Rhodospirillum rubrum ATCC 11170: one gene and its partner. The protein of the gene in region 2 interacts with the protein of the main gene of each other region in a pairwise test. Links are inferred from orthologs where the notes say so. Each region holds a gene or a part of one and is shown on either strand. Other genes may lie near its edges.

Evidence for each region. Proteins that work in one complex are often made in the same cells at the same time.
Region 1: the proteins of rho (region 2) and gss interact in binary tests that used the Escherichia coli proteins (3 or more experiments, as listed by UniProt). The link is inferred for Rhodospirillum rubrum ATCC 11170 from one-to-one orthologs.

The regions. Positions count from the first base shown.
Region 1 is NC_007643.1:4,273,250-4,276,789, reverse strand. Bases 304-3,219 are described here. They hold gss (bifunctional glutathionylspermidine amidase/synthase), read right to left. Parts: upstream 2,768-3,219; coding sequence 839-2,767; downstream 304-838. Other genes in these bases: RRU_RS19210 (glycosyl hydrolase family 18 protein), read right to left, coding at 2,910-3,219; RRU_RS19220 (ABC transporter ATP-binding protein), read right to left, coding at 304-406. In the rest of the region: more of RRU_RS19220, read right to left, coding at 1-303; more of RRU_RS19210, read right to left, coding at 3,220-3,540. UniProt on the Escherichia coli protein: Catalyzes the formation of an amide bond between glutathione (GSH) and spermidine coupled with hydrolysis of ATP; also catalyzes the opposing reaction, i.e. the hydrolysis of glutathionylspermidine (Gsp) back to glutathione and spermidine.
Region 2 is NC_007643.1:4,157,020-4,160,039, reverse strand. The notes cover bases 1-2,910. They hold rho (transcription termination factor Rho), read right to left. Parts: upstream 2,129-2,910; coding sequence 872-2,128; downstream 1-871. Other genes in these bases: hemJ (protoporphyrinogen oxidase HemJ), read right to left, coding at 2,511-2,910; RRU_RS18695 (quinone oxidoreductase family protein), read left to right, coding at 1-769. In the rest of the region: more of hemJ, read right to left, coding at 2,911-2,957. UniProt on the Escherichia coli protein: Facilitates transcription termination by a mechanism that involves Rho binding to the nascent RNA, activation of Rho's RNA-dependent ATPase activity, and release of the mRNA from the DNA template.

The DNA.
Region 1 (3,540 bases), 120 kb from region 2 along the record:
CGATCTCGTCGGTGCGGCGCCGGTAACCCGGTGGACGCAGCAGGGTGGAAAACAATCCGGGACGAAGGGCGAGTTGGGCGGCGGCCTCGATGTTTTCGGCCGCGGTCAGCGCCTTGAACAGCCGCGATCCCTGAAAGGTGCGGGCGATGCCCTGGCGAACGATCGCATCGGGGCGCCAACCGGTGACCTCGATGCCATTGAGGCAAACCCGCCCGGCCGAGGGCGGCGAAAAGCCGGTGATGACGTTGAAAAGGGTGCTCTTCCCTGAACCATTGGGACCGATGACGCCAAGGATCTCGCCCGGAGCGACCCTGAGAGCATGGTCGCGCAGGGCCTTCAGGCCTCGGAAGTTCTTACACAGACCAGCGGTTTCAAGAAGAACCGCGGGAAACGGAGAAGCTGGCACTTTGGGGGAATCCCTCGGGTGCTTTCGCCGCCGGGCGGTCGCAAGGGCCACGGCCGGGACGCAGGGGAAGGTCGGGGGAGCGGAGAGCGAACACGTTGGTATTTTCTTGGTACACAGAATTTCTGCTCGCTTAATCAGCGACCGTCAACCCTCTTGAAGGACCTGATTATATTATGGGCATAGCCGGCGGTGCCGGGGCCTGCCGCCGCGCCAACCCTGGCGTGAAACGAACAGCCCGGACCCCCATCGAGGGGTCCGATGACCGAACCTCCCGGTGTCTGTCTTGATTGTTTTGTCTTTGAAAGGGCACCCAGGGCGAGGGCTTCAAAGCCCGGCTCGGGTGTGATGCCCCCGGTCGCCGGTCCCCCTCCCGGCGGCGACCAGGGCCAAATGGCGGGCTTCGCCTTCCGTCCGCCGGGAAAGCGCCGGCGATTACGGGGAGGACGGGGCCCGCGGGTCGGCGTCCTCGGCGAGCAGCGCGTCTTCGACGATGCGCAGCGCCAGAAGATCGCTGTGGGTGGTGATGATCGCCGCCGGATCGACGCGGACGCTGGAGCCGGCATAGCGGCCGCGCACCGAGAAGGTGCCGATCTGCACGTTGTCGCCGCCGATTCGCGGCAAGGGGCACAGTTCCTGATAGATCATGGTGCGATTGCCGAACTGGCCGGCGGTTTCGCCGATCAGGTCGCTGGTCTTATCGAAAATGCTGATGTTCGATCCGCAGCGCCCGACGATCGGCTTGGCGACATAGCCGCTTTCGCGCAAGGCATTGGTCACGCTGAACTGGCTGTCGAGCAAATAAGGATGGTTGGGAAACATCATCCACAGCACGGGCAAGATCGCCTTGTTGCTGGGGATCAGCGTCCACAGCGGCTCGAAGACCATCACCTCCTTGCGCAGCAGCACATCGATCAGCCGCGGCGGATGGCGCGAATGGTCGACCGGCCGATGCAAGCGGATTTCCTCGTCGTCGGCGGCGCATTGGGCGCGCAATTCATCGATCGCCGTTTCCCAGGCCCAGGTCTTCCACACCCAGGTGATGCGCACCCCATCGGCATCGGTGACAAAGCCCTCGTCGTCCCACAACAGGCCATCGACACCGGTGATGATCTTGCAGGCGATCCCCGCCTCCTCGATCGCCGTTTTCATATAGAGGGCGTGGTACAGCTCTTCCTGGTCATGGTCGAGCATGATGTGCAAAACGCTGTCGACCCCGCTTTCCCGCCAGGCCGCGACCAGGGCGCCATGCACATCCTCGCCCGAACAGCGCCCCTCCTGACAGCCGTAATAGGCCGCCCAGGCCTGTTGCACCTTGCCGCATTCCATATGGCACGAGGCGGAATCGGCGTTGTATTCGTAAACTTTCAGCCCGCGCTCCGACATCGAGAAGTCGAAGCGACCGGTGATCATGCGGCCGCGCCGATTGGCCCAGGACTGGCGGATGCGCGGCCACAGGGCCTGGGGCAGCATGAACTGGGCGAGCAGGGCGTCGTTTTGCAGCACATGATCGGTGGCGTAGAGGAACATGGCATGCAATTCGTTGGTGGCGCGCTTCAATTCCCGTTCGGCGGTCTGGCTGATGCGGAAATAGGTTTCGCGGTCGGCCGGGCGATTGGTCAGGGCGCAGCCACCCATCATCGCCATATAGGCCGCCTCGTCGGGTTTGGCCGGGTCGAGCCACAGGGCGGGCGCGCCTCCGGGCTTGGCGGCGACGGTGCGGCGTTGGGGCACGAACAACTGGCGGTCGGCCTCGGTGGTCTCTTCGGAGAACAGGGGATCGGCGGTCTGCATCACCCAACCCAAAATAGCCGTGTCGGCAAAGGTGCACGCCACATGATAGCCGCCCTGGTCATCGACGCGGGCGGGCAGTTCCCGCGAATAGCTCTGACCTGTCGGCCAGACGCGGTCATCGACGTTTTGTTCAATGCAGCGCAGGCGGTCGGCAAAGACCTCGGTGACCACGGCGACATGGCCGGTCACCTCGAACTCGCCGCCCTCGTCCCAGATCAGCAGGGACCCGGCCTCGGGCCAGCGGCGCGCGCCGTTGCGAAAGGAGCGCAGCGGCAGGTGGCGGTCCTCGGCGACGACGCGGACCGTGCGCAGGCGGAAGATGTCATAGGCCATGGCGATATCGTCAAAGACATAGCCGTGGGTCAGATACAAAAAGCGCCGCGCCAGTTCGACGCATTGCCATTTATGGCCCATGTACTGGCCATCGATGACGCTGCGAAAGCTGGCGCGATCGGGCAAAGCCCGCCGGTCGACGGTATCGTAATCGGACGAATAGACGGCGACCCCGCCGGGGCCATACCCCAGGACGGTGCCAAAGGGGGCGGACTCGGCGGTATGATGGTGGCTCATGGGGAAAGGGTTCTCGTCACGGGAAAGGACCAGGAAGCGGCACGATCCCCATATGGGGTCGATCGGTCGCCGGTGTTATCGGGAAAATTCCACGGATCGCGCCCGCCCGTCCCTCCGCCAGGGCGGGCAAGGCCGGCCGGGGTCAGGGCGCGACCGGCGGCCTTTCGCGGGCGATCTGCTCGACGATGTCATTGGCTGAAAGCTGGCCGGGCTGCGGCGGGATGCCAAAGGCATAGAGCATCATCCCGGCCTTTCGATCCGCGGCGATGGCTTGGCCCAGGCGGGTAAGCTCGGCGGCGGTCAGATCGGGCTGGCGCCCGTTGTCGGGGGGAACCAGAACTCCCAGGCTCAGCGGCCCCGCCCAGACCGCCCGATAGGCCCGATAGGCTTCGACCGGGTCATAAGCGGCGGTGGCGTTATAGGCCATGATGGTCACCAGATCGATCTCGGCGCTGACCGGATGGCGAAACAGCGCCAGAAGCTCGCCCGTATGCTGGCTGGTCGGCCGCGCCTCGGCCCAAGGACCCTCGCCATAGGCGGCGACGCTCCACCCGGTCAGGGAAATCACCTTCGGACGGGGCAGGGCGGCGCGCAGGGCCTTGATCGTGCTGCGCCAGACATAGCCGCCGGTACACGAGATACGCGCCCCGCCGTCGGACTGGCAGGCCGGATTATCCAGCTCGAGGTCGATATCCACGCCATCGGCGCCGACGGCGGTAACCAGCCGGGCGATCGCCGCGGCGTCCAGGGCGTGCCAAGCGGTATAGGTGGCG
Region 2 (3,020 bases):
AGCGGTGGGCCCCGGGGTCTCGCTGGTCGCCGTCGGCCAAAGGGTGTGCTATGGCACCGGACCGCTGGGCGCCTATGCCGACCGCCGGGTGATGCCCGAGAACACCTTGCTGGCGATCCCCGATACCATCACCGACACCCAGGCCGCCGGCATGATGCTGCGCGGCATGACCGTGCGCTATCTGATCCGCCAGACCTTCCCGGTTCAGTCCGGGATGACCGTGCTGCTCCATGCGGCGGCCGGCGGCGTCGGGCTGATCGCCTGCCAGTGGCTGAAGCATCTGGGCGTCACCACCATCGGCACGGTTGGCAGCGACGAAAAGGCCGCCCTCGCCCGCGCCCACGGCTGCAGCCACGTCATCAACTACAGCACCGAGAACTTCGTCGAGCGGGTACGCGAGATCACCGGCGGCCAGGGCGTACCCGTGGTTTACGACGGGGTCGGCGCCGCCGTGTTCGAGGGCTCGCTGGATTGCCTGCAGCGGCGCGGCATGATGGTGACCTTTGGCAATGCCTCGGGACCGGTGCCGCCGATCGCCCCCGCCCTGCTCAGCCAAAAGGGCTCGCTGTTCCTGACCCGGCCGACCCTGGCCCATTACACCGCCGATCGCCGCGAGTTGGTCGACACCGCGAATGATCTGTTCGCCGTCGTCGGCAATGGCGCGGTGAAGATCGATATCGGCCAGACCTATGCCCTGGCCGATGCGGTCAAAGCCCATCAGGATCTGGCCGGCCGCCGCACCACCGGCTCGACGGTGCTAATTCCCTGACGGCTTCGCGCCTGCAGCGCTGTTTCACGTGAAACAAAAAAAGGGGCCCCCTGCAGACAGTCTGCAGGGAGCCCCAAATTTTAAAAGCGATAAGCGCCTGAATCAGGAATTCATCGCGTCGAAGAAATCGTCGTTGTTCTTGGTTTCCTTCATCTTGCCAAGAAGGAATTCCATGGCGTCCTGAACGCCCATCGGCGAGAGGATCCGGCGCAGCACCCACATCTTCGACAGCACATCCTTGCGGACGAGAAGTTCTTCCTTCCGGGTGCCCGAGCGGGCGATATCGATCGACGGGAAGACGCGGCGGTCGGCGAGCTTGCGGTCCAGGATGATTTCCGAGTTACCGGTCCCCTTGAACTCTTCGAAGATCACCTCGTCCATGCGCGATCCGGTATCGATCAGCGCCGTGGCGATGATGGTCAGCGATCCGCCCTCTTCGATATTACGGGCGGCGCCGAAGAAGCGCTTGGGGCGCTGCAGGGCATTGGCGTCGACACCACCGGTCAGCACCTTGCCCGAACTGGGCACCACGGTGTTATAGGCGCGGGCGAGACGGGTGATCGAATCAAGAAGGATGACGACGTCGCGTTTGTGCTCGACCAGGCGCTTGGCCTTTTCGATCACCATCTCGGCGACCTGAACGTGGCGCGAGGCCGGTTCGTCGAAGGTGGAACTGACCACCTCGCCGTTCACCGAGCGAGCCATGTCGGTCACTTCCTCGGGCCGCTCGTCGATGAGCAGCACGATCAGATAGACTTCCGGATTATTGGCCGAAATCGCATGGGCGACGTTCTGCAGCATCACCGTTTTACCGGTGCGCGGCGGCGCCACGATCAGGGCGCGCTGGCCCTTGCCCAGCGGCGTGATGAGATCGATGATCCGGGTGGTGAATTCCTTGCGGGTCGGATCGTCGATTTCCAGCTTCAACCGCTCATCGGGATAGAGCGGCGTCAGATTGTCGAAATTGATGCGGTGACGGACGGATTCCGGCGCCTCAAAGTTGATCTTATTGACCTTGAGCAGGGCGAAATAGCGCTCGCCATCCTTGGGGGCGCGGATCTGGCCCTCGACCGTATCGCCGGTGCGCAGACCGAAGCGACGGACCTGACTGGGCGAGACATAAATATCATCGGGCCCGGGCAGGTAATTGGACTCGGGCGCCCGCAGGAAGCCGAAGCCGTCCTGAAGAATTTCCAGAACCCCCTCGCCAAAGATTGCGGTATCATTTTCGGCGAGTTGCTTCAAGATCGCGAACATCATGTCCTGCTTGCGCAGGTTGCTCGCGTTCTCGATCTCCAGTTCTTCGGCGAAAGCCAAAAGATCGGCCGGAGATTTGCTTTTCAGTTCCTGAAGGTGCATGGAGTCGTCTCGAACAGAGAGGATATCGTGGAAGAGCGAGCGGAAGGCCGATGATGCCCGGCTTGCGGAGCCGGTCGAGAACCCGGTCAAATAGCCAGAAAAGGCGGACTGGATCCGGCCCGAGGCGGAGCGGTCGAACGAACCCCGTTCGGGGAGCACAAACAAAGGCGTTATCGGGGAAAGACACCGTGCCGCCTGCAGGGAAACCCGCGAGGGAAAGCCTTCGTTGCAGGCAGGAAGGACGATGTCGAAGAAGATTGGGCCCAATGGCCCCGTCAGACGCTCCGAAACATGTAGCGGTTGCGACGGGGCCAGTCAACGGCAATGACACCGCAAGAGCCGGATTTCTTTTGGTAACGAAAAACCCTGTGAAACCCCGGGGTTAAAACGGCTTTAGAATCACCATCGGGATGATGATCAGCATCATGACCGTCGGAATCTCGTTCGCGTATCGGTAGAAGACATGGCTGCGGGTGTTACGATCGGCTTCAAAGTCGCGCCGCCAGCGGGCATTAAACATATGCATGGTGATCAAACCGGCGACCATCAGCAGCTTCACATGAAGCCAGCCGCTAGACAGCCAGCCTTCGATCATCAGCAGGCCGGTCACCAGAACGATGATCATCGACGGGTTCATGATGGCGCGCAGCAAGCGGCGCTCCATGATCTTGAATTTTTCCGAAGCGGCCGAGCCCGGGGTTTCCATGGCGTGATAGACGAACAGGCGCGGCAGATAAAACAACCCGGCCATCCAGGTGATGACGGCGATCACATGCAGCGTCTTCACCCAGGCATAGGGGTCGGTGTACTCAACTCCATAGGAGAGCATGACGATCCTCTTTCTCTCTTAAGCCCCGTCGGCATCCACCAGCCGTTGATCCCCTCTGGCGGC